4 regions of the Microbispora sp. ATCC PTA-5024 genome follow, and region 4 is predicted to be linked to each of the others. Evidence: riboswitches for the same ligand, from Rfam matches in the RefSeq annotation. Region 4 holds a riboswitch; each other region holds the start of a gene.

Region 1 (7,374 bases), on a different contig from region 4:
GGGCGACCGACCGCGTCGGGAGCATGAGCGAGGAGTGGTGCCGCACCACCTCGTACGGCTGCCGCGTGTCGAAGTCCTCGCAGCCCCGCCACCTCGGGGCGTACACCACCACCGAGCCGGGCGGGCGGCGCGAGGCGAGCCCGTGCACGAACGCCTGGATGCCTCCGGGGCGGGGCGGGAAGTCGTTCGTGACGATCAGCGTCCTCTTCCCCATGCCCGCCCCTTCGATCCCCTGCGCGCGGCGCCGGCCCTCCGAGTACCCGTGAGGCGCCGCGTCATGACCGGCATTCTCGCAGCACGGCCTCACGGCGGGCCCGGCGCCAGCTCCGCCCGCACGTACGCCCGCCACCGCAGGGTCAGCTCGGGGACCGTGAGGCCGAGCGTGTCGCGCAGGGCCGGGTCGAGCCCCTCCCGGAGGGCGGCCCGGTAGAGGGCGACCAGGGCCGGCTCGCCGAAGCGCTCGGCGACGTACCGGCAGGCAAGCCACGCCCCCTCGTACGCCTCGGGCGGCCGGACCGCGAAGTCGTCCGGTCCGGGCAGCGCGGCGGGCGCCCGTCCGGAGGCGCGGACGGCGGCGGCCAGCTCGGCGGCGACCGCCGCGACCGGCAGTCCGCTGTCCTTGTAGCCCACGTAGTCGGCGAACCCCTCGACCAGCCAGGCCGGCACGCCGGCGTGGACGGCCGCCCCGGTGGCCACATGGGTGAGCTCGTGGGTGAGGACGATCTGACGGCCGGCCCGCGACAGCCGGGCGAAGCCGGACGGCTCCACGATCACACGGTCCGCCCCGGCGAGCGCCGCCAGCCCCTCGACCCGGGCAGGCGCGGCCAGCGCGGCCGCCTCCGCGTCGGTGGCCGGGACCAGGACCACCGCGTCGACCGGCCGCCCCCACACCCGGGCGACCGCGCGGCTCCCCCGGTCGGCCAGCACGGCGAGGCCGGCGACGAGGGCCGCCGGGCGGCCGACGACGACCGCGTGCTCGCCGCGGGCGACCGAGGCGCCGGTCCACATGGCGGGGTGTTCCCGGGCGATCGAACGGGCCAGCGGAAGCAGCCGGTCCGCGGGCGCGGCCGCGGCCGTGAGCCCGGCCAGCGCGACGGCGGCAGTCCCGGCGAGCAGCGCCCGGACCCCGCCCCGCCGCGCACCCGCCCGTACGGGCGGTCGCGGGCGGTGGTCGGGCGGGCGCATGGCGAGCATCGTAGTGAGCCGGCCCGGCGACCCCCGGCCCGGCGACGCCCCGATATGCCATGGCCCCGGCGTGGCGAGCCGGCCCGGCGACGCCCGGACATGCCGCGGCCCCGCCCACCGGAAGGTGGACGGGGCCGGGGCATGGACGCCTGAGGTCAGGCGCCCGGACGGACGGCGCCCGCGAAGGTGCGCCTGCGGTAGGAATCGAGCTTGTCGATCCTGACCCGCGCTCCGGTGTGCGGCGCGTGGATCATCTTGCCGTGCCCGACGTACATGCCCACGTGCCCGCCGCCGCTGCTGAAGATGAGGTCGCCGGGCTTGAAGTGCCCCCAGGAGACCTTCTTCCTCACGGCGCCGCGGATGGACCACGTCGTGCGCGGCAGCCGTACGCCCGCCTTGCGCCAGGCGTACTGGACGAGGCCGGAGCAGTCGAACGCGCGCGGGCCGGTGGCTCCCCACCGGTACGGCGCGCCGATGTGGCTCTCGGCCGCACTCACCGCTCGCCGAGCCTTGGTCCGCTGGAGGGCGGCCCTGCTCAGCTTCACCTTCCTCTTCGAGACGGCCTTCGCGGCCGAGGCCGTCTTCGTCGAGGCCGTTCTGGAGACGGCCGTGGCGGACGTCTCCGTGGCCACCTTGGTGACCGTCACTGTCACCGAGTCCGCCGCCGCCGGCTGGGTGCCGACGGCCCCCATGGACGCCGTCAAGGCGACGCCTCCAAGGGTGATGCGGGCAAGACGGGACAGACTAGCGGGGGTGGTAGACAGGATCTCTCCTCGGTTCTTCCGCTTGCGCCTACCGGGTTAGCTGACGGATTCGGGCGGGGAAGTCGCCCTACGGCGCTGGAACGCGCCGATTCACCCCGTGACCCTCCACACCGGAAGGTCGAGTGGTTCCCCGGCTCCGTGCCTCCTGACTGCACGGACTCGGCAGGTCACCGCGCCCAGGGGCCCCTGCACGGGGTTGTAGGCGTTGGCGGCGGTGACGGATCGATTCGGCGGAGATCAGCTGGACGGCCGATGCCCGCCGTGGCGGCGTTTCGTGCTCGCCGCGGCCCAGAAGCTACCGAGGGGTTCCGGCGTTCGGCAAAGCCCGGACGCCGAATGAAGATCGAAATAACAGAACGGCAAAGAGAAAACCGCAGGATACCCACGTCACATTTACATAAATGTGACTCTGCTCACATTTGCCGAATCAGACCCTGAAAACGGTCACAGGAGTCACTGCCGTACCACTGATATGTGATCTTCCGGCCCGCCTACGGGCGGACGGCACCGATCGGGTGGTACTCGGCGAGTGTGACAATCTTCACAACGTCGCCGGTCTGCGGGGCGTGGACGACCTTCCCGTCCCCCGCGTACATGCCCACGTGGCCGAAGCCCGCGTGGAAGAGGAGATCGCCCGGCTGGAGGTCGTCGAGCGGCACCCGCCGGCTCGCGCCCCACGCCCACTGCTCGTAGCTGGTCCTGGGCAGGCTCACCCCGGCGGCGGCCCAGGACGCCTGGACGAGGCCGGAGCAGTCCCAGGAGCCCGGGCCGGTGCCCCCGTAGCGGTAGGGCTTGCCGACCTGCTTGTAGGCGAACTGCAGGGCCGCGAGCGCGTCGCCGGAGGCGGGCCCCCGGTAGGAGACGCCGGCGCTGTTCGGGTCGCCCACGTTGTACGCGCCCAGCGAGCGCAGCAGCTTGGTCTGCTCGCTGACGAGCCGCTCGACCTTGTCCTTCTGGTCGCGCAGGTCGGTCTTCACCTGGGCGGCCTGGTCGTACAGCGTCTTCTTCCTGTCGCGCTGCTGCTTGAGGCCCTTGATCGCGTCCTCGTACTCCTCGAGCCGCTTGGCCCTCTCCTGGGAGATCTGGTCGAGGGCGGCCAGGCTGCTGAGCATCGACTCCGGGTCGGGGCTGTACAGCACGTTGCCCCACGAGCCCATGTCGCCGACCTGGTAGGTGTTGACCGCCAGGGAGACCAGGCCGCTGCGCAGGGCCTCGACCCGGCTGTTCTGCTTCTTGTAGTCGTCGTTCAGCGCGGCGTACTGCTTCCTGGCCTTCTTCCACTTCTCGTCGGCCGCGTTGTACCGGTCCACGAGCTGGTCGGCCTGGTCGTTCAGCTTCTTCAGCTTCGCCTTCGCCTGCGCGACGGTGGGCTTGGGATCCGCCTGCGCGCCCGTCACCGGCAGCAGCAGAACCACGGCGGCCAGGCCCGCGGCCACCGGTACACGCCCTCGCACTCAGGCCCCCTGGGGAATAGACCTAAACCTGCGGCGCGACTCTATCCAGGCGATCTTGTAGCTTCAACCTATTCGCAGGTATTCGCGGCAATCATCACGTTCGGCGAGCGGAACGTCACGATCCGCCGGTACGGGATCAGCCGCGGCCGAGGCGGCGCAGCAACAGCAGCGACGGAACCGGTCGCGCGCCCATGCGGCGGACCGAGTCGGCGACCTCACGGTCGGAGGACACGACCGCGATGGCGCGGCCGGTCGGCTCGGCCCGCACGAGGGTCCGGATCAGGTCGTCGGCGATCTCGCCGGGGGCGCTGAACATCACCCGGACGCCGCGCGGGGCCGACGCCTGCACCGGTCCGTTCAGCTCGGCGCCGTCGAAGACGCAGGTGACCTCCACCCGTGCCTGGACGGCGAGACCGCCGAGCCCGGTGAGCAGCCGGGCGCGCTGGTCGGCCAGCGTGAGGGTGGGGTAGCCGGTCTTGGTGACGTTGTACCCGTCGATGATCAGATGGAGGTTGGGGATCGCCAGGAGCTGGTCGAGCAACTGGGGGTCGTCGTTGGCGAGGGCCCGCGCTGGCACGGCGGACACGCTCGGCTCCCCCGGCGCGACGGCGGTGACGTAGTCGGCCGGCCTGCTGATCGTCGTGGGCAGGGCGAGCTCCTTGCGCAGCCCGGCCGCGGCGTCCTGCAGCGCGTCCATGAGCACCCGGATGCGGGCGTCCTCGACGCTGCGCCCCTCGCGGGCGGCCCGGCGGCTCGCCTCCAGCTGGCGCTCGGCGTCGGCCAGCCGCTCCTTGAGCCGGCGCAGCTCGGTCTCGGCCGCGCCGTTCGCGCTCGCGGCCCGGGACCTCGCCTCGGCCGTCTCGGTCTCCAGCGCGGCCGCCCGCTCCTCGGCGGCCTTCACCCGCTCGCGCACGTCGTGCAGCTTGCGGCGCAGGTCGGCGTTCTCCGCGCGGGCCGCCCGCAGCTGCTCGCGTACCCGGTCGACCTCCTCCTTCGCGGAGGCGCGCTGGGCCGCGAGCTGCTCGCGCAGCCGCGACTCCGCCTGCTCGCGCTGGGTGTCGACCGACGCCGACCGCTCCAGGTCCGCCCGCGCCTGCTCGACCAGGTCCGGCCAGCCGGGGGGCCGGGTGAGGTAGGCGGCCGCCGCGACCAGCACGGGATCGGCCGCCGGGGGGACCGTGCCCTCCGCGAGGCTCGCCACCAGCTCGGGCCAGGCCGTCTCCAGCGACTCGGCCACCAGCTCACGGAACTTCTTGTCGGTCTCCAGCTGGGCCGCGATCGGCGTACCCCCGAGACGGGCCCGCTTGCGCGGGTCGAACTTGGCGATGCCGCGCAACGGCGGCGGCACCGCGGCCGCCGCCATGGAGCCCAGGACCTGGGCCGCGACCTCCACGACATGTAACCGGACCTGCTCGGGCAACGGACGAGACAGACCCTCTCCGGCTGAACTCATCTCGTCGCTCCTCGTAGGTGTCCTTAATCAAGAGTACGGCTGTCGTACCCGTGTCCGAGTCGGCTCCGCGATCTCCCGCCTTTGCCCTCACATGAATCCCGCATGAACGGAACCTGGACAGCGGATGGCCTGGGATATACGAAAAGTCCGGGGGCTACGCGATGGAGGCGCCATGAGCGGGCTCGACGAGGAGAGCCGGGAGGCCGCCCGGATGCGGACCTCGACCCGGGACACGGCGGAGCTGCGCGGGCGGATCGAGGCCTGGCTGCGGGACAGGGTCGACGCCCGGGCCGCGGTCTCCGGCCTGTCCACCCCGGAGACGAACGGCCTTTCGAGCGAGACGCTGCTGTTCGACGCGTCCTGGGACGGCCGGACGGTCGCCTGCGTCGCCCGGATGGCCCCCTCCGCCGACGCGGTCCCGGTCTTCCCCGACTACGACCTCGGCCGGCAGGTCGAGGTGATGCGGGTGGCCCGCGAGCGGGCGGGCGTCCCCGCGCCCCGCGTGCTCTGGTTCGAGCCCGACCCCGGTCCGCTCGGGACGCCGTTCTTCGTGATGGAGCGCGCGAGCGGGCTCGTGCCGCCGGACGTCATGCCGTACACGTTCGAGGGGTGGCTCCTCGACGCCGCGCCCTCGGACCGGGCGCGGCTGCGGGACCGGACCGTGGAGATCCTCGCGCGGCTGCACAGGGTGGGGCCGGCGCAGGTGCCGTCCGTCGCCGCGGCCGGGTGCGGGCTGCGCCGCCATGTGGACGGGCAGCGGGCCTACTACGAGTGGGCCCACGCCGACCTGCGGATCCCTCTCCTGGAGCGGGCCTTCGCGTGGCTGGAGGACCACTGGCCCGCCGACCCCGGCCCGGACGTGCTCAACTGGGGCGACGCCCGCATCGGCAACGTGATGTACGCCGGCTTCGAGCCGGTCGCCGTGCTCGACTGGGAGATGGCCGCCGTCGCACCTCCCGAGGTCGACCTCGGGTGGATGATCTTCCTGCACCGCTTCTTCCAGGACGTCACCGAGGTCATGGGCCTGCCGGGGCTGCCGGACTTCATGGCCCGCGCCGACGTCTGCCGGGTCTACCGGGAGCTGAGCGGCCACGAGCCCCGCGACATGGACTTCTACGAGACGTACGCGGCCCTGCGGCACGGCGTGATCATGGCGAGGGTGTGGCGGCGGCGCATCCACTTCGGCGAGCAGCCGATGCCCGCCGACCCGGACGACCTCGTGATGCACCGCGCCCGGCTGGAGCAGATGATCTCGGGATAGGACGCGGGTCAGCCGAGGTGCCCGGCGTCGTGGACGAGCAGGGCGATCTGCACGCGATTGTTCAGGCCGAGCTTGGTGAGCATCCGCGACACGTGCGCCTTGACGGTCGCGACGCTCATGTGCAGCTCCCCGGCGATCTCCGCGTTGGATCTGCCCCGGCCGACGGCCACGGCGACCTCGCGCTCGCGCTCGCTCAGCAGGGCCAGCCGCTCCCGGGCGCGGTCGCGCCCGCCGTCGCCGTCCGCGGCGGCGACGTGCGCGATGAGCTGCCGCGTCACCGCGGGCGACAGGATCGGCTCGCCCCGCGCGGCCATGCGGACCGCGGCCACGATCTCGCCCGGTGGCGTGTCCTTGAGCAGGAACCCCGCCGCCCCCGCGCGCAGCGCCCGCAGCACCTGGGCGTCGGCGTGGAACGTGGTCAGCATCACCACCTCGGGCGGCGAGGAGGCGGCGCGCAGCCGCTCGGTCGCGGTCAGGCCGTCGACCCCGGGCATGCGGATGTCCATCAGGACCAGGTCGGGACGGTGCTCGGCGACCAGGGGCGGCACGCGCGACCCGTCGCCCGCCTCGGCGACGATCCGGATGTCCCCGGCCCCGCCGAGAATCATGGCGAGCCCGGCGCGCACGAGCGGGTCGTCGTCCACGACCAGCACGCGGATCTCGCCGTCCGCCCGGGGCACGCCGTTCATGCCGGCCAGGGTAGCCAGGCGCGCAGCCGGAACCCGCCGCCGTCCGCCGGGCCGTGGTCGAGCCGGCCGCCCGCCAGGCTCGCCCGCTCGGCCAGTCCGATCAGCCCGGTGCCGCTGCCCGGCAGCCCGGCCACGGCCGGCACGGCGACGGCCGGCACGGGCACCGCAGCGGAGCGGCCCGGCCCCGGAGACGTACCCCCGGGCGGGCCCGCAGCCCGGGCGACGCCGCCGCCGATCCCGGGAGCCGGGGCCGCCTCACCGCACGAGCCGGCGGTCGCCGTGTGCCTGAACCCCTTGGTGGCCGCCCGGGCGCCCGCCGACACCGGACGAGCGGGCCCGGCGTTCACGACGCCCACGACCAGGCCCTCCCCCGGCCCTCCCGACACCGTCACCCGGACCGCCGATCCCGGCGCGTGCTTGCGGGCATTGGTCAGGCCCTCCTGGATGATCCGGTACGCGTTGCGCCCGAGGCCGCCCGGGGGCTCGGCCGCCGGCGCCGGCATGGCGAGCTCGATCTCCATGCCGGCCCGCCGGCACTCCGCGACGAGCTCGGGCACGTCGGCGAGGG
Region 2 (7,374 bases), 1.1 Mb from region 4:
ATTGGTCACCTCTTGCGACTTGCGTGGGCACTTGCGTCGGACAAGCATCGCACGCCCGAGGTCACCCGTTACGGATTTTCCGTGCACCCGTTCAGCGGACCGGTCTCTCGGCGGAAACACACGAAAAGCGGGACCGATGGCCCGTTCCATCGGCCCCGCTTTGTGGCACTACTTGACCTTGACCACGATCGTCTTGGCGGCCTTGTCGTGCAGGGCCTGCTGCAGCGGCTTGTCCCAGAGCAGCCAGAGAACGTTCACCAAGGCGAAGATGCCGAGCAGCCATCCGACGACGGGAATCCAGCGCAGCACCTGCGGGCCGTAGAGGACGCCGGCGCGCTTGCCCGCCGCGTCGACCGGCAGCCCCTCGGGACCGAGCGAGCCGCCGACGGGCACGACCCTGATGCCCATCACGATCTTGCCGACCGTCTGGCCGCGCATCCGCAGCATGAGGAACTCGTAGGCGATCATCACGAGGCCGCTGATGAGCGCGATGAGCAGCGACGCGAGGAAGAAGCCGCTCGGCGCCGTCACCGCCCCCGTCGACAGGTCGTAGTTGCCCGTCGTGACGACCACCGCGGTGATCACGGCCGAGATGATGGCGAACGGGACGCCCACGATCACGCCGTCAATGATCCGGGCCACGAGGCGCTGCCACCACTCCGCGAGCGGGGCGGGCGCGCCGGGCGGGACCGGGCCGGCCGCGGCGTACGGCTGGCCGAAGCCGGGCTGGCCGTACGCGGGCTGCCCGTAGCCCTGCTGCGGCTGGCCATAGCCCTGCTGGGGAGTCTGCTGGCCGTAGCCGGCCTGGCCGTACCCGGGCTGCTGGCCGTACCCCTGCTGCGGGTAGCCCTGCTGGGGGTAGCCCTGCTGCGGCTGCTGCTGGCCGTACCCCTGCTGGGGGTATCCCTGCTGGCCGTAGCCGCCCTGGCCGTACTGCTGCTGCTGCTCCTGGCCGTACCCCTGCTGGCCGTAGCCCTGCTGGGGGGCCTGCTGACCGTAGCCGGGCTGGCCGTACCCCTGCTGGGGCTGGCCGTAGCCCTGCTGCTGGCCGTAGCCCTGGCCGTACTGCTGCTCCTGGGCGTACTGCTGCTGCTCCTGGCCGTACCCCTGCTGGCCGTAGCCCTGCTGGGGGGCCTGCTGACCGTAGCCGGGCTGGCCGTACCCCTGCTGGGGCTGACCGTAGCCCTGCTGCTGGCCGTAGCCCTGGCCATACTGCTGCTCCTGGGCGTACTGCTGCTGCTCCTGGCCGTAGCCCTGCTGGGACGGCTGCTGGCCGTATCCGGGCGCCTGCTGGGGGCCGGTGTGCTGCCCCGGGTTGCGATAGCTGACTACCGTGACGTCAGGGTCGTACTCTTCGGCGGGCTTATCCGTGTTGTACCCATGAGGGGAAGGCGGAGGTGGCGTGCCGTCCGACTCGTCCTGGGGGTACGGCGGCTGTCCGGTGCTCACCGTGTCACCTCGTTTCAGAAACGCATGCGCCGCACGTCAGTAGCACACGCTGATATTGCCAAAAGTAGCGACAGGTGTATCAACAGTCACCTTTGCAGCCCGTTATGGCGACGGTCAAGATCTCCGGTCGAGATGAAGGAGCATCCGGGTGTTGCCGAGCGTGTTCGGCTTGACGTGCTCCAAGTCGAGGAACTCGGCCACGCCCTCGTCGTAGGAGGCGAGCAGTTCGGCGTACACCTCGGGGGAGACGGGCGTGCCCTGGATCGGCACGAAGCCGTGGCGGCCGAAGAACTCGACCTCGAAGGTGAGGCAGAAGACCCGGCGGACGCCGAGCGCGCGGGCCGCCTCGATGAGCGCGGCGACGATCCGGTGGCCCACGCCCCGGCCGCGCACCGACGGGTCGACCGCGACCGTGCGGATCTCCGCCAGGTCCTCCCACAGGACATGGAGGGCGCCGCAGCCGGCGACCTGCCCGGCGATCTCCGCCACCCAGAACTCCTGGACGTCCTCGTACAGGGTGACCGTCGTCTTCTCGAGCAGGCGGGGGCCGACGCCGGAGTAGGCGTCCACGAGACGGCGGATCACGCGCACGTCCGGCGTCCGCGCCCGGCGCACGATGACCTCCGGACGGCCGGGCTCGGCGTGCGTCTGCTCCGCGACCTGCTCCATGGTCGGTCAGCCTAGCCGGGCCGCCGCCCGCCCCCACCGGGCCCACAACCGGTGCCCGGATTAACGGCCACACCCTAAAGCGGTTCACGACATCGGTTCGTTACCGTGCGTTTCCATGCGTACGCGCAGCGAGACCCAGCGGGTGGACCAGTTGGGTATGAGTTTTGCCCCGGCTTGGACCTGCGATAACGCGAAACAGAAATCCGACAAAACGGACTAGTTGCAGGTTAAACGGGGTCTATGGCGATCCGCTCCCGTGACCCGCCCGTGATCGTTCGGTTGTGGAACGTAGACGGGATTGGGAGTTCTGGTTGAGCAACAACTCGCGGTGCATTAGTGTCCTGCGACGATGCCGGTCGCGCGAGCCCCAATCGCGAGGACCGGACGCCGAGTCTTCGAAGCACCGAGCGTGTGGAGGGGAGCCGGGGACCCAACTGCGAGTCGGGCCGAGTGCGGCCCGTGTCGACAAGGGGTGAATCCGAAAGGTAGGGCTGCTCCGGCCCGAACCCGTCAGCTAACCCGGTAGGCGCCCAGGAGTGCCGTACGGACCCGCGTGACCATTCACGCCCAGGTCGGGTCCGTGAGCGCGGCACGACGAGGAGAGGAGCTTGGTTGCGCATGCGTGGAGGACGGTCCGCGGGTAGGCACGCCCGGGGCCGCAGGCCCGGAGGCACCACGGCCGGGTCGATCATCCGCCGGACGGCGTTCGTGAGCGTGGCCATCGGCCTCGTCACGTTCGGCGCCCCCGTCGTCGCCGCCACCGCCGATCCCAAGCCGAGCCTCAAGCAGCTGTCCGCCGAGGTTGAGCGTCTGTACACCCAGATCGAGACCCTCACCGAGCAGTACAACGGCGAGCGGGTCCGGCTCAAGGCCGCCCAGCGCTCCGCCGACCTGGCCAAGAAGAACCTGGCCAAGAGCGAGGCCGAGCTCGAGGTCAAGCGGCAGAAGGCCAGCCTGCTCGCCCAGAACTCCTACATGACCGGCGGGCTCGGCTCCGCGCTGGCGCTGATCGGCAACACCGACCCCAGCCAGTACCTCGACCAGGCCTCCACCACGTACGCGCTGGAGATGCAGCAGGGCCAGGAGGTCGCCGAGGTCTCCAAGGCCATGGACGCGGCCGCCCGGGCCAAGGCCAGCGCCACCGCCCGCCAGAGCGAGGTCAAGAAGCTGCTGACCAGCCTTGACGGGCAGCGAACCAAGATCGAGAAGCTGGTCAAGAGGGCGGAGAGCAACCTCTACAGCAGGGTCGCCGGCAGCGTCAGCACCGGCCGGGCCACCCGGATCTCGTTCCCCGTCGTCGGCGACGGCAAGGCCGCCGAGGCCGCGCGCTGGGCGCTCAGCCAGCAGATGCGGCCGTACGTGTGGGGCGCGGCCGGACCGACGTCGTTCGACTGCTCGGGCCTGGTGATGGCGGCCTACCAGCAGGTCGGGATCAGCCTCCCGCACTACACCGGCGACCAGTGGACCGCGGGCACCCACATCTCCCGTGACGAGCTGCGGCCCGGCGACCTCGTCTTCTTCTACCCGGACCTGCACCACGTCGGCATCTACATCGGCGGCGGCTACATGGTCCACGCCCCGCACACCGGCGACGTCGTACGGGTCGCGCCGCTCGGCAACCGCCCGTTCGCGGGCGGCGTGCGCATCGCCGACTGAGCCGGCTGAACGGAGGCCGCGCACGGCCGGGCTGCGGCCCGCCGTGCGCGCCGCCGCCTGAATCGGCCGGTACGGCCCGGCGCAGAGCAGGGTGACCCCTGTCAGAGCACGGCGAAAGGACGCGACGTCGTCGCCCGCGACGAGTGAGAGATCGTCAGATGAGACGGCGGCGCGCCGCCCAGGCGACGGCCTCGATCGCGGTAGCCACGCCGATGCGGTCGCAGATCCCCCGTAACCGCCTGCGCACGGTGCGGCCGCTCACGTCGAGGCTGCGCCCGACCCGATCGGCCGTCACGCCCTTGGCGAGCTCGGCGAGAAGGAGCAGGTCCTCATCGGTGAGACCGGCACGATCAAGGTCCGAGGCGACGTCGTCACCCCGGGAGACCACGTCGGGAAAACCCATCGTCTGCCCTCCCCCACGACGATGACTGGTCGGCCCACCCTTCAGGGAAGGTAAACGCCAGCCAGGAAGGTCGTCAAGCATCGCCCTTCGCGGTCAGGCCTCTCCCGAGGCGTTGGAGCTGTCGTACGCCTGCCGGGCGGCCTCGACCTCGTCCATGTGGATCTCCGCCCAGCTCTTGATCGCCTGCATCAGCGGCACGAGGTCCTCGCCCAGTGACGTGAGCCGGTAGTCGACCCGGACGGGCACCGACGGCGTGATGGTCCGGGAGACCAGCCCGTCGCGCTCCATCGTCCGCAGTGTCTGCGTGAGCATCTTCTGGCTCACGCCGGCGACGGTCCTGGCCAGCTCGCTGTACCGGCACGGGCCGTCGGCGAGGGCCGCGAGCACGAGGCTGACCCACTTGTCGCTCAGCGTGTCGAGCAGCTTCCGCGAGGGGCAGCCCGCGAGGTACGCGTTGTAGGCCAGCCGTGCCTCCTCGCGCCTCTGGGCGGCGGTCTGCGTGGCCATGCTCTCTCCCTTACGCACTTCGAGGTGCCTACTTCCCGATAGAGAGTAACCGTTCCTACGCTCGCTCGGGAAGATCCGCCTGTGGGAGGCACAAGGAGGAGTCATGCGCGCGCTCGTCGCACGGTCAGGGAGGGTCCAGCTCGTGGAGGCGCCCGACCCCGAGCCGGGGCCGGGGCAGGTGAGGATCCGCATGGAGGCCGCCGCGCTCAACCCCGTCGACCTCGCCACCGCGTCGGGGTCGCTGACCGCGCTCGGCCTGGTCCAGCCCCTCGACGCGTACGGCCTGGGCTGGGACGTCGCCGGGGTGGTCGACCTCGTGGGCCCGGGGGTGCCGCACGTGCGTCCCGGGGACTTCGCGATCGGGCTGTCGGACCGGCTGCCGCTGCCGGTCAAGGCGCAGGCCGATCACGTCGTGCTGGACGCGTCGGCCGTCGCGCCGGCGCCCGCCGGGATCCCGGCGGTGGACGCGGCGACGCTGCCGCTGAACACGCTTACGGCCGTCCAGGCGCTCGACCTGACGGGGCTCACGGCGAGCGACACCCTGCTCGTGACCGGTGCGGCCGGCGGGGTCGGCGGTTATCTCGTGGAGATCGCGGCGGCCCGGGGCGTCCGGGTCGCCGCCTCGGCGTCCGCCGGGGACGAGGCCCTGGTGCGCGGCCTCGGGGCCGAGTGGTTCGTCACGCGCGGGGAGGACCTCGGGGCGGCCGTACGGGCCGCCGTCCCTGGCGGAGTGGACGCAGTCGTCGACGCGGCGCTCGTGGGGGTGGCCGCGCTCGACGCCGTCCGCGGGGGCGGCGCGTTCGTGTCGGTGGCGGCGGGGGCGGCGCCGGTCCCCCTGCGCGGCATCCGGGTCTCCACGGTCTTCATCCGGGCCGACGGGGGCAGGCTCGCGGAGATCGCGCGGCTGGCCGAGGCCGGGCGGCTCACCACCAGAGTGGCCGGCGTGCACCCCCTGGAGAAGGCCGCCGAGGCGTATGAGCGCCTGGCGGCGGGCGGCCTGCGCGGCCGTCTCGTGCTCGTTCCCTGATCTCGCGCAGGGCCGGCGGAGCGCCCCGCGAGTGGCCTGGAACGCCATGAGGGCTCCCGGAACCTCCGGGAGCCCTCGCGGCGTCGCGGCGACCGCGGTCAGCCGGCCAGGAGCCGGCGGACGCGGTCGCGGCCGACGGCGAGCAGCAGCGTGGGCAGGCGCGGCCCGGTGTCCCGCCCCACGAGCAGCCGGTACAGCAGCACGAAGAACGCCCGCTGGGCGGCCTTCAGCTCCGGCGTCGCGGCCTTGGCGCTCATGTCGAGCCCCGCCTGGACCTTCGGCACGCCGTACAGCAACGTGGTCAGCCCGTCGAGCGACCAGTGCTCGTCGAGGCCCTCGGCCAGCAGCCGCAGCGACTCCCGCTCGACGTCGCCCAGCGAGGCGAGCAGCTCGGCGTCGGGCTCCTCCCGGACCTGGGTGCGCTCGTCCGCCGGGACGTACGTGCTCACCCAGTGCTGGGCCTTGTCGAGCCGCGGCCGCAGCTCGTCGAGCCCGGCGATCTCATGGTCGAACTCGCGCAGGATGCGCAGCGTCTGCTCCTCGTGCCCGGTGGTGATGTCGACCACCGACGCGAGCGTCCGGTACGGCAGCCGGCGCGGGGTGTCGGGCAGGGTGAGCGAGGCGGTCGTGGTCGCCCGGCGGTGGGCCGACTGGTCGGCCGGGAGGGCAGTGCCGTCCGCGACCTTCCTGGTGAGCGTGTCCCACTCGTCGTACATCCGCTGGATCTCCTGGTCGAAGGAGACCTTGAACGACTGGTTGGGCCGCCGCCGCGCGTACAGCCAGCGCAGCAGCGCAGGCTCCATGATCGACAGGGCGTCGGCGGGGGTGGGCACGCCGCCCTTGGAGCTGCTCATCTTGGCCATGCCGCTGATGCCGACGAAGGCGTACATGGGCCCGATGGGCTGCTCGGCCCCGAACACCTCGCGGACGATCTGGCCGCCGACGACGAAGGACGACCCGGGCGAGCTGTGGTCGACGCCGGACGGCTCGAACACCACGCCCTCGTACGCCCAGCGCATCGGCCAGTCGACCTTCCACACGAGCTTGCCCCGGGTGTGCTCCGACAGCAGCACGGTCTCGGTGTGCCCGCACGCGCAGGTGTAGGTCAGCTCGGTGGTGGCGTCGTCGTACGCCGTGACCGTGGTGACGTCGCGGTCGCAGACCGAGCAGTAGGGCTTGTACGGGTAGTAGCCCCCGGCGCCCGACCCGTCGTCCTCGCCGGCCGCGCCCGAGCCCTCCAGCGCCGCGGCCTCATCGGCGTCCACGGCCTGCGCCTGGGCCTTGGGCTTGGCCTTAGTGCGGTACTGGTCGAGGATCGCGTCGATCCTCTTGCGCTCGCGCATCGCGAGCAGCACCTGCTCGCGGTAGGCGCCGGAGGTGTACATCTGCGTCTGGCTGATGCCGTGGAACTCCACGCCCAGGTCGGCGAGCGCGGCCGCCATCGGGGCCTTGAAGTGCTCGGCCCAGTTGGGGTGCTCGCTGCCGGGCGGGGCCGGCACCGAGGTCAGCGGCTTGCCGATGTGCTCGGCCCACGTCGGGTCGACGCCCACGGGGACCTTGCGGTAGCGGTCGAAGTCGTCCCACGACAGGACGTGGACGCAGTCGTACCCGCGCCGCCTGATCTCGTCGGCGACCAGGTGCGGGGTCATCACCTCGCGCAGGT
Region 3 (7,374 bases), on a different contig from region 4:
CTGGTCACGCGGGCGCCCGCCGGGGGGAGGCGCGCGCCCGCGTGACCGTGGGGGTGGGGCGGATGGCTCAGTACATCGAGATGTGGACGTGGTCGTAGTGGTTGGCGGTGATCCCGCCCCGGTCGGCCATGGGGCGCCACCCCGGCCGGCCCAGGTTGTAGATCCGCTGCTGCCAGATGATGTACATCACGCCGAGCTTCGGGCCGTTCTTGATGGCCCAGGCGGCGATGCTGTCGCCGAGGGCCTTCATGTCCGGGGCCGGCATCGTGCCGCCCGAGCTCATCATGAAGTCGCAGGCGCGGCCGAGGGGGTGCTCGCCGCTCGTCTCGGCGCGGTAGCAGCCGACGGGGAAGCGCAGCTGGAAGTGCTGTTCGACCTCCGAGCGCATGAACCGCATCCGGGGGGTGATGTTGTCGGCGCCGCTCGGCAGTTCCGGCGCCCACGCGCCGCCGGGGCGGCGGCCGGGGGCGATCGGGATGAGCTTGTCGAGCTTGTCCTTGATCTCGTCGATCAGCCGCTCCGCGTCCGACCGCTGCTCCGCGACGTCCGCCGACTGCGTCTTGAGCTGCGCGGTCAGCGCCTTCGCGGCGTCGGCCGCCCGCTGCCGCTCGGTCCGAACCTGGTCGAACTGAGTCATGCGGGCGGCCTGCTCCTCCTGGAGCTGGTACGCCACGGTCGAGCCGTTCAGGTCGACCAGCGGGACGGGGCTGCCGGCGATCGCGCTGTCGGTCTGGTAGCGCAGGCCCGCCATGTCACGCAGCGCCTGCTGCGCCGCGTCGTAGTCGGACTGGGCGGCCGCCAGCCGCTCGCGGGCGGCCTTCTCCGACACCTTCGCCTTGGCGAGCGCCACGCGCTTGGCGTTGTAGTCGGCGATCAGGCCGTCGACCTTCTTCTCCAGCGCGGCGAGCTGTTTCCTGAGGCCGCTCTCCGTCGGCTTGGGGTCGGCGTTTCCCGCGGTGGCCGTGCCGAACACGAGCACGACGGTGGCGAGCACGCCCGCGGCCAGGGGGAATGCGCGGGGCAGAGCCCACTCCTCTCCATCTCGCCGACCGGGTTAGCTGACGGGTGCGGGCGGGAGCAGCCCGGGCGCGAGGCCTTAACCCCAGGTTCCTGTGTGGGTCCCCGGCTCCCGGGCGAGGCGCCCGGGATTAGGCGATCCGGCTGTGGCTGCCGGTGCGATGGATACTAGTGGGAAGGAAACGGTCAGTGCCAGCCCAAGTCGCAATCAATCGGAGATCAAGCCGTTACCGCGCCTCACGCAGCATCCGGGCGGCCTCCTCGGGCAGCACGTCGTTCACGAAGGCCCCCATCGCGGACTCCGACCCGGCCAGGTACTTCAGCTTGTTCGGCGCCCGGCGGATGCTGAACAGCTGCAGGTGGAGGTAGGCGAGATCGCGCCGGTACGTCACGGGCGCCTGGTGCCAGGCCGCGATGTACGGCATGGACACGCCGAACAGCCCGTCGAGCCGCCGCAGCACGTCGGTGTAGAGCGGCCCGAACGAGGCCCGCTCCTCCGCGGACAGCGCCGGGATGTCGGGCACCCGGCGGTGCGGGTAGACGTGCACCTCGAACGGGTAGCGGGCGGCGGCCGGCACGAACGCCGTCCAGTGCTCGTTCGACCCGACGACCCGCGGGCCGCGCCGCTCGGCGGCCAGCACGTCGGCGAACAGGTTGCCGCCCCGGTGGCGGGCGGCGGCGTCCAGCATCTGCCGCGTCCGCGGGGTGACGTACGGGTAGGCGTAGATCTGGCCGTGGGGGTGGGGCAGCGTGATGCCGATCTCCTCGCCCCGGTTCTCGAAGCAGAAGACCTGCTCGACGCCCGGCAGCGCGGACAGCTCCGCGGTCCGGTCGGCCCACGCCTCCATCACCAGCTCGACCTGCTCGTCCGAGAGGGAGGAGAACGACGCGTCGTGGTCGGAGGTGAAGCAGACCACCTCGCAGCGGCCGATCCCGGGACGCACCTCGCTGAGGCCGCCCACCTGCTCGTACTCGCCGACGTTGAAGCTGAAGGACGGGAAGCGGTTCTCGAACACCGCCACGTCGTACGGCGAGGGGATCTCCGAGCCCGGGTGGGCCGGGCAGAGCGGGCACTCGTCGGCGGAGGGCAGGTGGGTGCGGGTCTGCCGGTGCCGGGCGACCGCGACCCACTCGTCCATCAGCGGGTCGTACCGCAGCTCGGACGCGTACGGCCGCGGGGGCAGGTCGCGGGTGTCGACGGCGCTGTGGTCGGCGTCGTCGCGGAGGTCGAAGTAGATCAGCTCGCGCCCGTCGGCGAGGTGGGTGACGGTGCGCTTCACTGCGCGGCCTCCAGCGCGGCGTCGGCGGACGGGGCGACGACGACCAGGTCGCCGACGTGCTCGGCGAGCTCGGCCCGCGCCTCCTCGGGCAGCCCGGCGTCGCTGATCACCACGTGGGCCTCCTCGAGGGCGGCGATCGTGCTGATGCCGATCGTGCCCCACTTGGTATGGTCGGCCAGCACGACGAGCTGCTGGGCGGCGGCGACGAACTCCCGGTTGGTCTCGGCCTCCAGCAGGTTGGGGGTGGTGAAGCCCGCCCGGGTGCTCATGCCGTGGACGCCAAGCATCAGCGTGTCGACGTTCAGCGACCGCACGGCGGCGACGGCGACGGGACCCACCAGCGCGTCGGACGGCGTCCGCACGCCGCCGACGAGCACGACCGTCTGGTCCGGCCGTCCACCGCGGTGGAACACGTCCGCCACCTGCACGGAGTTGGTGATGACGGTCAGCTCGGCCACGTCGACCAGGTGGTGGGCGAGCGTCCACGTCGTGGTGCCCGCCGACAGGGCGACGGAGCTCCCGGGCCGCACGAGCTGGGCCGCGCGCCGGGCGATGGCCTCCTTCTCGGCCTGCTGGCGCACCGACTTGGCCGCGAACCCGGGCTCCTCGGTGGAGCCGCTCCCGGCCGCCGTCGCGCCGCCGTGGACCTTCTCCACCAGGCCCCGCTCCGCCAGCACCTCCAGGTCCCGGCGTATGGTCATGTCTGAGACGCCGAGATCGCGCACGAGCTCTGCGACGCGCACTCCACCGGTCCGGCGGACCCTCTCGAGGATCGCCTGCTGCCGTTGCTGGGCCAGCATCCACCCACTCCTTATCAACAAGTTTCAACAAATTATGTCATAAGCTGCGAGTGGTCATGTTGGGACATGGTGAAGGGATGCGCACCACGATCTGTACAGGCGGTGCGCAATGGTTCGTCCTTCTCCCTTGTACGGCATGGACCCTCGGGAGGACAGTGGGCGAAAGCCGTACTCCACCGGAAGGACGGTCGGCCATGGGGAAGCGCGCGCGCAAGTCGAAGGCCCGCAAGAAGAAGAAGGCCAACCACGGCAAGCGGCCCACGGGGCGTTAGCGGCCCGTCAGGGCGTTCTGCCCCAGGCGACGAGCAGGCGCGTCTGCTCGTCGGCGTCCTCCGGAAGTGCCTGCTCGGCGTCCTCCGGGAGCCCCTGCTCGTCGCCCATCACCCCAGCCAGGCGGTAGCCCTCCCGCGCCTGCGCGAACCATTCGGCGCACCTCGCCACCAGATCGGGCTCCAGCCGCTCCGGGCCGCCGATCGCACGTGCCAGGTCCCAGGTGTGGATCAGCGCGTCGGCGAACAACTCGGTGATGTACTCCTCACCCGTCACGTCGCCGAACGACAGGTGGGTCGCGGCGGTCAGCGCCCCCTCGGCGTACACCGCCTGGACGGCGCCCTGAGCCGAGACCTCGAACGCCTTGACCGGGTCGGCCCCGAGCACGTCGCCCTCGAAGGTCTCGCCCATCTCCGCCATCCTCCGGCCCGCCAGCAGCTCCGGGGCCCACAGGTTCTCCGTGACGAGGTGGTTCACCAGCCCGCGGACGTCCCAGTCCACACAGGGCGTCGCCAGCTCCCACTGGTCGTCCCGTACGAGGTGGAGCCGGTTGCCGAAGCCGTCCAGCGCCCGACGGTACGCATCACGGATGTCGATCATTTCCCCTCCTCGCAAAGGAGTTCCCCCTTCGACCGTATCTCTTCCGATGATCTGGTCATACATGGTCATCCAGGGGGATGTCAGGGGGTCAGGGCAGATGCTGCTCCACCCAGACGATCTTTCCGTACGTCGTGGGGCGGGTGCCCCAGCGGTAGGCGAACCGCTTGATGAGCTGGAGCCCGCGGCCGGTGTCCTCGTCGGCCGTGGCCGACCGGGGGGCCGGGGTGGCCGGCGAGCCGTCGGCGACCTCGCACACCAGCGTCCGCCCGCGCAGCAGCCGCAACTCGATCGGCGGCCAGCCGTGCTTGAGCGCGTTGGTGACCAGCTCGCTCACGATGAGCTGGGTGCTGTCGGCGAGCGCGCCCAGCCCCCAGGTGCCGAGCGTGGAACGGACGAACCTCCTGGCGTGCGCCACGAAGCGGGGGTCGGCCGGCAGCGGGCACGACGCGATCTCGTCCGGGTCGAGCTCCCGCACCCGGGCCACCAGCAGCGCGATGTCGTCACGCTCGTGGCCCGACCGCTGGCCGCTGATGATCACGTCGCACATGTCCTCCAGGTCCTCGACGCGGCCGGCCAGCAGGCGGCGCAGCGCCATGATCCCGGAGTCGAGGTCCCGCTCGCGGCTCTCCACCAGGCCGTCGGTGTACAGGGCCAGCACGCTGCCGGCCGGGAGGATCATCTCCCGCGACTCCAGCGGCTCGCTGCCGATGCCGAGCGGCAGCCCGGAGGGCAGGTCGATGATCTGGGTGGAGCGGTCCGGGTGGAGGAGCACGGGCGGCACGTGCCCGGCCCGCGACAGCGCGCAGGCGCGGGTCACCGGGTCGTAGACCGCGTAGATGCACGTCGCGATCTGGGTCGGGTCGAGGTCCTGGCTCATCAGGTTGAGCCGGAACAGCACCTCCTCGGGCGGCAGGTCGAGGCTCGCCAGCGTACGTGCCGCCGTCCTGAGCTGGCCCATCGTCGCCGCGGCCCGCGTCCCGTGGCCCATGACGTCCCCCACCACGAGGGCCGTGCGGCAGCCGGGCAGCGGGATCACGTCGTACCAGTCGCCGCCCACGCCCATCAGGTCGCTCGCCGGCAGGTAGCGCGAGGCGATGTCCATGCCGAGCGGCTGCGGCAGTTCGGCCGGCAGGAGGCTGCTCTGCAGGGTGAGCGCCGTGCGCCGCTCCCTCGTGTACAGGCGGGCGTTGTCGATGCAGATCGCCGCCCGCGCCGCCAGGTCCTCCGCCACCGTGACGTCGGGCTCCTCGAACGGCTGGGTGCGCGGACGCCGCACGAACACCGCGCAGCCGAGCACCCGCCCCCGCGCCCGCAGCGGGACCGCGAGGAAGGACGACTCGGTGAGCAGGTCGGCCACCGCGTCCTCCCGGTCGACGCTCGCCCCGATGACGCGGGCGTTCTCCTTGTCCAGCACCGGGTACATCAGCGGCTTCCCGCTCGCCATGCACTGCGCGTGCGGCATCTCCGCGGGGTAGACCGTCACCTCGTCGATCGGGAACGCGTCGATCCAGGGCTGCGGGCTCTCGTGCGCGATGCCGAGGGCGACCCGGCGGACGAGCGTGGTGCCGTCCACCGGCCGGGAGGAGATCTCGCCGTCGATCACCAGCCGGTCCTGCACCATCACCGCCGCGGCGTCCGCGAAGCGCGGCACGGCCACGTCCATGAGCTCCCGGCTGGTCTCGGCCAGGTCGAGCGTGGTGCCGATCCTGCGGGTGGCCTCGTTCAGGAACGCCAGCCGTTCATGCGCGGACGCGGCGCTGCTGCGGCGCCACTCCGCCCGGTTGCCCGGGGCGGGATCCTTGATGACGCAGTTCCGGTTCAACGGTTTCTCCGGCGAGAGCGGATGGTGTCCCCGAATCGTATGAAGGTGATACCTCGCATTTCAGCCGTTTGACAGGAGTGCGTAGAGCGCGCGTTTCGTAGACGTGTGGAATCCGCGTGACGGTGAGGGGCACGTCTTACCCGTCACACAGGGGACGAAACAGACCAGGGGCTACACGCCGGGCAGATCGGCGAGAGCGGAGTCGATGCGCTCCTGCGGCAGCGCGAAGTCCTCCAGGCGTCCCGCCAGGTGCCGCTCGTACGCCGGCAGGTCGAAGTGGCCGTGGCCGCACAACGCGGTCACAATGACCTTCTCCTCGCCGGACTCCGCGCACCGCCGGGCCTCCGCGATCGTCGCCGCCAGGGCGTGGGACGGCTCGGGCGCCGGGAGGATGCCCTCCGTCCTCGCGAAGCGCACCCCCGCCTCGAAGCACGCGTTCTGGCTCACGGCCTCCGCCTCGATCATCCCCAGCTCGTGGATGTGCGACAGCAGCGGCGACATCCCGTGGTAGCGCAGGCCGCCGGCGTGGATGGGGTCGGGCACGAACCGGTGGCCGAGCGTGTGCATCTTCATCAGCGGTGTGAACCCCGCCGCGTCGCCGAAGTCGTACGCGTACGTCCCGCGCGTGAACGAGGGGCAGGCGGCCGGCTCGACCGCGCGCAGCACCGGGTCCATCCGGCCGGCCAGCCTCTCCCGGAGGAACGGGAACGCCAGCCCAGCGAAGTTCGACCCGCCGCCCGTGCAGCCGACGACGACGTCGGGCGTCTCGCCCAGGAGCGCGAGCTGCTCCAGGGCCTCCTCGCCGATGACGGTCTGGTGCAGCAGGACGTGGTTGAGCACCGAGCCCAGGGCGTAACGGGTGTCGTCGGCCGCGCCCGCCGCCTCGACCGCCTCGCTGATCGCGATGCCGAGGGAGCCGGAGCAGCCGGGGTCGTCGGTGAGGATCCGGCACCCCGACGTGGTCACCGCCGACGGGCTGGCGTGCACGGTGGCGCCGTACACCTTCATGAGCGACCTGCGGTACGGCTTCTGGTCGTACGACGCTCGGACCATCCAGATCTCGCAGGCCAGGCCGTACTGGGCGCAGGCGAACGCGAGCGCGGAGCCCCACTGGCCGGCGCCCGTCTCGGTGGTCAGCCGCCGCACGCCCTCCCGGGCGTTGTAGTACGCCTGGGGGACGGCGGTGTTCGGCTTGTGGGAGCCCGACGGGCTGCCGCCCTCGTACTTGTAGTAGATCCTCGCCGGGGTGCCCAGGCTCCTCTCCAGGCGGCGGGCGCGGATCAGCGGCGTCGGCCGCCACAGGCGGTAGACGTCGAGGACGCTCTCGGGCACCGGGACGAAGCGGTCCTCGCTCATCTCCTGCGCGATCAGCTCCATGGGGAACAGGGCGGCGAGGTCGTCGGGGGCCACCGGCTGCAGGGTGGCCGGGTGGAGCGGCGGCGGGGGAGGGGCCGGCAGGTCGGGCAGGATGTTGTACCAGTTCCGGGGGATCCGGGACTCGTCGAGAAGGATCCTCGTCGGCTCGCTCACCGCGCCCTCCACTCCTGGCCGCCCGCCACTTCCAGTCTCCGCGCGGCGGGGCCAT
Region 4 (7,374 bases):
GGGCGGTGGTACGGCCTGCTCTGAGGTCTCATTGCGGCTGAGGAGCCCATGGCGGGAGGGCGACGTCAACCGGGCAGCTGGTCGCTCCGACGTTTGGCTCCATGGCCTGGCGTGGAGAGTTGTTCGGTTCGATTAATTCAGCCGAGGCGAACAACCGGAGCGATTTGGTTCGGTATAGTTACATCGGCTCAGCCGAACAAATAATCACGGGAGGCGCCGGTGTCGGGGCCGGGGAGGCCGTCCAGGGCGACCGTGTACCAGCGTCTTGATGAGGCCGTTCGAGAGCTCCGTGACCGCTTGGGCGGTTTGCCTTCGCCCGCCGAGGCGGAGGACATCTGGTCCGACATCTGGCACCAGGAGGCTCACAACAGTACTGCGATCGAGGGCAACACCCTTGTCCTGCAGGAGGTGGAGAAGCTCCTCGAGGAGGGCCGCGCTGTAGGTGCGAAGCCGCTCAGGGACTACATGGAGGTGAGGGGGTACGGCGATGCCGCGAAGTGGGTGTATGGGCAGGCACTGGAGCCGGGAGACTGGCAGAACGGAGAACTCATCACGCTCCAGGAGGTTCGTCAGATACACCACACCGCCATGTCGCTCGTGTGGGCTGTAGATCCCCACCCGCATGCCACCCCCGCCGAGGGGCCGGGGAACTTCCGGCAGCACGAGATCGCCAGGTTCCCCGGGGGCATGAAGCCGCCGTCATGGCCGGAAGTGGACCCCCAGATGCGGGAATGGGTGAACACGGTTGACGGCCTTCGGGATGAGTCCGACGAGGCCCTACCCGAACGCCTGGCCCGGATTCACAATCGATTCGAGCAGGTACACCCGTTCCTCGACGGCAACGGACGGACGGGCCGCCTGGTGCTCAACTTGATACTCGGCAGAAGCGGATACCCGCCCGCGATCATTTACAAGCGCGATCGCGACAAGTACCTCCAGGCGATGCGCCGAGCTGACGATGACGAGTTCGGCCCGTTGGGCGAACTTATCGCACGCAGTGTGACGACGAATCTCTACCGCTTCGTCATGCCGGCGGTGGCCGGTCCGGTCAAGCTTGTCCCACTACCCGCTCTCGCCACGCGAGACGTAACCGAAAACGCGCTTCGCATGGCCGCCGCACGGGGACGACTCCGTGCCGTCAAGGGTGACGACGGCATGTGGCGCAGCAGCAAGAAGTGGGTGAACGACTACCTCAAGTCGAGGCATCGCAGGTTGTGACGCGTCCGCCGATCAGAAGCCCGAAAGACGCCGACAGCGCCTCCGCCGAGGGCCCCATGGGCCTCACGGCCGCGCCTGGTAGGTCCCACTTTTGGTGCGGCGCGCTACTGCTACCAGGGATCTCCGGACGCGCCCATGGCGAGATGGCGCTCGTAGGCGGCCACCTTGGTGTCGATGAGGTCGAGACAGGCGTGCAGTTGCGCGAGTTGGTCCGCGATGCGGCGCTGGTGCTCGCGCAGCAATTCGAGCCGTTCCGCCTCGTTCCCGGTGCCCTCGCGGACGAGCTGGGCCAGTCGGCTGATCGTCGCCAACGGCATGCCGGAGGAGCGGAACTTCACGCAGTTGGCCAGCCACTCGACATCCCACTCGCTGTACAGTCGCCGGCCTTTCTCGTCACGCCGCACCTCGCCGGCCAGGAGCCCCTCACGCTCGTACAGCCGTAGGGCGTGCACGCTCAACCCGGTACGGCGTGCCACCTCGCCGATGCTCAGATCCGCGGTCTCCACCTTCCGGATCATAGGTCGTTGACCTAGACCTCGGTCTAGCACCTAGCCTTCGCGGCATGGAAGATCACGTGACCACAGGTGCGAACGACGACGGATTCGATGCCACGAGCACCGCCGATGACGTCCTGGCCGGCATCGATCTCAGCGGCAGGACCGTGGTCGTCACGGGTGGGTACTCCGGTCTGGGGCTGGCGGTCACCCGTTCGCTCGCCCGGGCCGGGGCTCTGGTGGTCGTGCCGGCTCGGCGGCCCGATGCGGCGCGGCGGGCACTCGCCGGCGTGAAAGGCGTCGACGTCGACGTCGACGAGCTCGACCTCGCCGACCTCGACCTCGCCGACCTCGACTCCGTCCGGATGTTCGCCGAGCGGTTCCGCCGCGGCCACGACACCCTCGACATCCTGATCGCCAACGCCGGTGTCATGGCCTGCCCGGAGACGCGGGTCGGGCCGGGCTGGGAGGCCCAGTTCGCCACCAACCACCTGGGCCACTACGCGCTGACGAACCTGCTGTGGCCCGCTCTCACGTCAGCCGGCAGGGCCCGGGTCGTCGCGGTCGCCTCCGGGTACAACCCTGGCTGGAGCATTCGCTGGGATGACGTGCGGTTCGAGCGTGGCTATGACAAGTGGGCCGCTTATGCCCAGTCGAAGCTCGCGAACATCCTGTTCGCCCGCCACCTCGACATTGTCGGACGAGCGCACGGAGTACACGCCTTCTCGGTCAACCCCGGCTGGATCCTCACATCTCTGCAGCGACACCTCACGATCGGCGAAATGGTCGCCGCCGGCTGGGTCGACCCCGACGGAAACCCGGCGCCGGCCCTGTTCAGGACGCCTGAGCAGGGCGCGGCCTCCGTGGTCTGGGCCGCGACCGCACCCGTGCTCGACGACCATGGCGGCGACTACTGCGCCGACTGCAGCATCTCGCGGGACGGTCCGGAAGACAGCGACGAGGCGGCCCGTCTGTGGGCGCTCTCGGCCCGTCTCACCGGTTTGGACGTCGCCGCCTGACGTAGATCCTCAGATCATGCCTCCTGCGGCGTGAATGGTCTGGCCCGTGATCCAGCGGCCGGCGTCAGAGGCGAGGAAGGCGACGACGTCGGCGATGTCGGACGGTTCGCCCAAACGGCCCAACGGCGTACGTGCCTTGGCGTCGTCGATGACGTGCTGAGGGACGGTGTCGATGACGCCGGTACGGGTGAGGCCGGGCAGGACGCTGTTGACCGTGACGGATCTGGAGCCCACTTCCCAGGCGAGAGCACGGGCGAGCTGATCTCCCGCGGCCTTGACCGCGGCGAGCAGCGCCATGCCGGGCAACGGTGAGACGGTCAGGGCGGAGGAGATCAGGACGATCCGGCCGTGGTCGCGGATGCGCTTGGCGGCCTCACGAAGGGCCACGAACGTGGCCCGGACGTTCGCGTGCACGTACTGGTCGAAGTCGTCGTCGGTGGCGTGAGACAGAGGCCCCGCGGTCGCCGTGGCCGCGTTGTTCACCCACACATCCACGCGGCCGTAGTGGTTCTCGGCCGCGTCGAACAACTCCTTGACCGCTGCCGGCTCAGTGATGTCGGTGCGGACCGCGCTGGCCTGCCCGCCCGCGTCCTTGATCCAGGCGACGACTCCTGCCGCGGTTTCCTGATTGCGAGAGCCGATGACGACGCGCATTCCCGTTACGGCGAGCCGCTCGCTGATCGCGCGTCCGATGCCGCGCGATCCCCCGGTGACGACCGCCACTCGTTCCTCGGCACGCATGGTCCCTCCATTTAGACGACTCTATGGACAGTCGAGATCATCAACTATTTAGGTTGATGGTGTCAATGGTCGAGGGAGTAGACTTTCTTCATGGCCGACGCACCCGAGAGCGAACTCGTCGAGACGCTGATCGGCCTCTTCCAGGAGATCGACGGCCTGTTCGGCGCGGCCAGCCGCCGGCTGGGGCTCACTCCTCAGCAGGCGCAGCTGTTGTGCTTCGCCCGGCATCGGCAGCCGTCATCCGGCGAGCTGGCGGCTCTGCTGCACTGTGACAAGACCAACGTCACGGGCCTGGTCGATCGGCTTGAGCGGCGCGGCCTGCTCACCCGCCGACCCGACGCCGAGGACCGCCGCGTGACGCGCGTCCACCTCACCGCTGAAGGCGAAGCGCTCAGCGGTGAGTTCCAGCAGGTCATCGAGACGACCCTGAACACGGGCTTCAGCTCCTGGCCCGGCGCCGAACGCGACGATCTCATCCGTCTGCTGCGATCCGCCACCTCAGTGCTCCGTCCCTGACCGCAGCACGCGCCCTACGGTTTCAGCGAGCGAACCTCGCGATCGCGGCCGGGGTGACGGGGGTGAAGAAGTTGACGAGGTTGCCGTCGGGGTCACGCAGCAGCAGTGACCGGTTGCCCCAGGGCATCGTGGTGGGCTCGTTGACGAACTCCTCGACGAAGCCCGTGAGGTTCTTGTACACGCCGTCCACGTCGTCGACGAGGAACTCGATGATCACGGAGCGGTTGTCGGCCGGCCGGGCGGCGCCGGGCGCGAACAGCGCGACGGTGCGGGTGCTGCCGATCGCGAGGGTCGCCGAGGCGGTCCTGAGCTCCGCGAAGTCCTCGCTGGACCAAGTGGCGCGCAGTCCCGTGGCTCGTTCGTAGAAGCCGGCGAGGCGCGCGACGTCGGCCGTGATGACGCGGATCGAGATGAACTCCATGGTGATCTCCCTGGCTTGCGGGGTCGTTCCCTCCGCAGGCTAGGAGCAATACTGGACAGAAACGGCCCAGTATGTGCAGCGAGATGACGAGACATGGCTCGACCTACTCAGCGTGTGCTCACGCTGTTGGAACTCCTCCAGTCGGGCGGCATCCGGACGATCGCCGAACTCTCCGACCGGCTCGGCGTCGACGGGCGCACGGTGCGGCGCTACGTCGACCACCTGATCGACCTCGACGTGCCCGTCGAGTCGGTGCGCGGTCGTCATGGCGGCTACCGGCTCGCTCCCGGATACCGCCTGCCTCCACTCATGCTGAGCGACGATGAGGCGCTGGCCGTGCTGCTCGGCCTGGTCGCCGGTCGCCGGGCGGGCTTGATGACGGCGGCCGGCGCGGCGAGTGAGACGGCGGCGGCCAAGATCCGGCGGGTACTGCCCCAGCGGCTCGCCCGCAGGCTCGACGTCGTGCTCGAATCCCTCGCCTTCACGGCTCCGCCCGGCGACGTCGCCGTCCCGGAGACCGCGGTCCTGCTCACGATCGCGGACGCGGTGCGCCACCGTCGGCCGATCTCGATCAGGTACGTCGCCGCCGACGGCCGGCGCAGCGAACGCACGCTGCACGCGTACGGGCTCGTCGCCCATTCGGGCCGGTGGTACGTCACGGGGGCGGATCCCGGCATCGGCGAGGACCGGATCTTCCGGCTGGATCGCATCGCGGACGCGAGGACACTGCCCGGCTCGTTCGAGACGCCCGCCGGACTCGACCCGGCGCAGCGCGTCCTGTCAGGGCTCGCCACGGCTCCGTACCGGCATGAGGTGGTTCTGCGGATCCAGGGGACGGTCGACCAGATCCGCACCCGGCTCCCCGCCGGTGTCGCGACTGTGGAGGAACGCCCGCCCGCGGACGGCGCGGGTCACGAGACCGACGGCTGGCTCCGCGTCGAGGTGCGGGCAGAGCGTCTCGACTGGCTGCCCTCGGTGCTCGCGTCGCTCGACCGGCCGTTCGTCATCGAGCGACCGGACGAACTGCGCGGCCTCGTCATGGCGCTCGCCGAACGGCTCGCGGCCTCCGCTCGCAGGGAGGCGCCCCGCGCGTGACCTCGTCCCCCGGGGACCGGACGTCGTGCCCCTCGGCGGAGACGCCCTGACCGGGGCAGGCGTCAGGACGTCTCCGCCGGGGGATGTCACCCAGGGTCAGACCCCGGGGCGTACGGCGGTGGTGAAGTTGCTCCTCCAGTAGCCCTTGAGGGGGTCGATGCTGACCACCGCACCGCTGTGCGGGGCGTTGATCACCTTCTTGTGGCCGATGTACATGCCCACGTGGCCGCCGCCGCTGGTGAAGATGAGGTCGCCGGGCTTGAGATGCGCCAGGGACACCTTCTTCTTGACGGCGCTGAGCATCTCCCAGGTCGTACGCGGGAGCTTGACGCCGGCCTTGCGCCAGGCGAACTGGACCAGCCCCGAGCAGTCGAACGCCCGGGGGCCTGTGGCGCCCCATACATAGGGGTCGCCGAGTTGCTTTCTGGCCACCTCGATGGCGCGTTCGGCCTTCTGCTGCTGAAGAGCTGACTTGCTGAGCGTCGTGTTCGCGGACGCCTCAGCCGCGGGCGCCTCACCGGCGTACGGGGCGACCCCGGTGAGGATCGGGGCGGCGGGCTCGGGCGGGATGGGCGACAGGACCGGGGGCGGGGCTGTCACCGTCGCCGTGGCGGCGGCCGCGGGCAGTGCGCTCAACGCCCCTGCGGAGGCGGTGAGCGCGGCGCCACCCAGCGTGACGATGGCGATGCGGAGCAGGGTGGTGGGGTTGGTAGACAGGGATCTCTCCTCGAGTCTTCCGCTTGCGCCTACCGGGTTAGCTGACGGATTCGGGCAGGGAAGACGCCCTACGGCGCATGGCGCGCCGATTCACCCCAGACCTTCGGGCGAAGGTCGACTGGTTCCCCGGTTCCGTGCCTCCTTGCTGCACGGATTCGGCGATCACCGGCGCCCAGGGGGGCGGAGAGGACGTGGCGGCGGTGACGGTGGATGTTCGGTTTCCAACCCGGCAGGGCCGGGTTCCGCGATGGCCGCGCCACGGGGACGCCGCCGTCGTAGGGCAAGGAAACTACCAAGTAGCGCCATATTGCCGCAAAGGGGTGCAAACCGGTAAGGAGACCGTAAAAAGGATCAAAAGGAAGAATTCGCAGGTCAGGGCACGTGATGTGGTGACAAAAGTGATGCTCGTCACATCGACATCCCCAGCTGTGGCAGAGGCGACCGCTCGGGCCTTCAAGGGGGGGACGGCGAGCGGCGGTCTCGGGCGACACGCCGGACGCGTCCAGATCTGCCGATTCGACAAGTAGCATTGCCGACATGGCAAACGACGACGCCGTGGTCCTGGCCTCCGTGGGCCCGCGGCTGCGTGCGCTGCGCAAGAAGCGCGGCAGCACCCTGAGCCAGCTCGCGGAGTCCACCGGCATCTCGGTCAGCACGCTGTCGCGTCTCGAGTCCGGTGAGCGCAAACCCACACTGGAGCTGCTGCTGCCGCTCGCGCGGGCCTACCAGGTGCCGCTCGACGAGCTCGTCGGCGCGCCGCCGGTCGGTGACCCGCGGGTGCGGATGAAGCCGATCCACCGCGACAACTCGACGATCATGCCGCTGACCCAGCATCCCGGCGGGCTGCAGGCGTTCAAGATGATCATCGCGGTCGACCGCTGCGACCCCGAACCGCGTACGCACGAGGGCTACGAGTGGTTGTACGTGCTCAGTGGAAGGCTGCGGCTGGTGCTCGCCGAGCACGACGTCGTGCTCAAGGTGGGGGAGGCGGCGGAGTTCGACACCCGCCTGCCGCACTGGTTCGGCAGCACGGGAGAGGGGCCGGTGGAGGTGCTCAGCCTGTTCGGGGCGCAGGGGGAGCGGATGCACGTCCGGGCGAAGCCTCGCGGCGCGTAGTCCGGCGGGCCGTCACAGCATGGCCGGCGCCCGCGAC

Evidence for each region. Region 4 has a riboswitch for cyclic di-AMP ahead of MPTA5024_RS19015 (C40 family peptidase). Riboswitches for the same ligand answer to the same signal wherever they lie in the genome.
Region 1: linked by a shared signal. The riboswitch ahead of MPTA5024_RS09545 (C40 family peptidase) and the one ahead of MPTA5024_RS19015 (C40 family peptidase) in region 4 are both predicted to bind cyclic di-AMP.
Region 2: linked by a shared signal. The riboswitch ahead of MPTA5024_RS44255 (C40 family peptidase) and the one ahead of MPTA5024_RS19015 (C40 family peptidase) in region 4 are both predicted to bind cyclic di-AMP.
Region 3: linked by a shared signal. The riboswitch ahead of MPTA5024_RS34340 (coiled-coil domain-containing protein) and the one ahead of MPTA5024_RS19015 (C40 family peptidase) in region 4 are both predicted to bind cyclic di-AMP.

What each region holds. Positions count from the first base shown of each region.
Region 1 is NZ_KI866522.1:2,152,993-2,160,366, forward strand. Features, by position in the region: gene MPTA5024_RS09535 (glycosyltransferase family 4 protein) at 1-214, opposite strand, end outside; gene MPTA5024_RS09540 (hypothetical protein) at 304-1,185, opposite strand; gene MPTA5024_RS09545 (C40 family peptidase) at 1,341-1,889, opposite strand; cyclic di-AMP (ydaO/yuaA leader) riboswitch at 1,960-2,124, opposite strand; gene MPTA5024_RS09550 (C40 family peptidase) at 2,441-3,403, opposite strand; gene MPTA5024_RS09555 (NYN domain-containing protein) at 3,540-4,856, opposite strand; gene MPTA5024_RS09560 (phosphotransferase family protein) at 5,029-6,117, shown strand; gene MPTA5024_RS09565 (response regulator) at 6,126-6,806, opposite strand; gene MPTA5024_RS09570 (sensor histidine kinase) at 6,803-7,374, opposite strand, start outside.
Region 2 is NZ_KI866523.1:303,464-310,837, forward strand. Features, by position in the region: gene MPTA5024_RS13890 (RDD family protein) at 1-2, opposite strand, end outside; gene MPTA5024_RS13895 (RDD family protein) at 169-1,449, opposite strand; gene MPTA5024_RS13900 (amino-acid N-acetyltransferase) at 1,564-2,118, opposite strand; cyclic di-AMP (ydaO/yuaA leader) riboswitch at 2,494-2,662, shown strand; gene MPTA5024_RS44255 (C40 family peptidase) at 2,737-3,774, shown strand; gene MPTA5024_RS13910 (LuxR C-terminal-related transcriptional regulator) at 3,929-4,177, opposite strand; gene MPTA5024_RS13915 (winged helix-turn-helix transcriptional regulator) at 4,271-4,684, opposite strand; gene MPTA5024_RS13920 (NADP-dependent oxidoreductase) at 4,788-5,711, shown strand; gene lysS (lysine--tRNA ligase) at 5,810-7,374, opposite strand, start outside.
Region 3 is NZ_KI866526.1:805,028-812,401, forward strand. Features, by position in the region: gene MPTA5024_RS34340 (coiled-coil domain-containing protein) at 68-994, opposite strand; cyclic di-AMP (ydaO/yuaA leader) riboswitch at 1,029-1,165, opposite strand; gene galT (galactose-1-phosphate uridylyltransferase) at 1,245-2,297, opposite strand; gene MPTA5024_RS34350 (DeoR/GlpR family DNA-binding transcription regulator) at 2,294-3,097, opposite strand; gene MPTA5024_RS44770 (50S ribosomal protein bL37) at 3,292-3,369, shown strand; gene MPTA5024_RS34355 (TIGR03086 family metal-binding protein) at 3,377-3,967, opposite strand; gene MPTA5024_RS34360 (ATP-binding SpoIIE family protein phosphatase) at 4,056-5,789, opposite strand; gene MPTA5024_RS34365 (TrpB-like pyridoxal phosphate-dependent enzyme) at 5,961-7,319, opposite strand.
Region 4 is NZ_KI866523.1:1,396,417-1,403,790, forward strand. Features, by position in the region: gene MPTA5024_RS18980 (Fic family protein) at 253-1,218, shown strand; gene MPTA5024_RS18985 (MerR family transcriptional regulator) at 1,329-1,724, opposite strand; gene MPTA5024_RS18990 (SDR family NAD(P)-dependent oxidoreductase) at 1,781-2,731, shown strand; gene MPTA5024_RS18995 (SDR family NAD(P)-dependent oxidoreductase) at 2,741-3,454, opposite strand; gene MPTA5024_RS19000 (MarR family winged helix-turn-helix transcriptional regulator) at 3,563-3,988, shown strand; gene MPTA5024_RS19005 (VOC family protein) at 4,011-4,409, opposite strand; gene MPTA5024_RS19010 (helix-turn-helix transcriptional regulator) at 4,503-5,504, shown strand; gene MPTA5024_RS19015 (C40 family peptidase) at 5,601-6,140, opposite strand; cyclic di-AMP (ydaO/yuaA leader) riboswitch at 6,233-6,392, opposite strand; gene MPTA5024_RS19020 (helix-turn-helix domain-containing protein) at 6,759-7,337, shown strand; gene MPTA5024_RS19025 (hypothetical protein) at 7,350-7,374, opposite strand, start outside.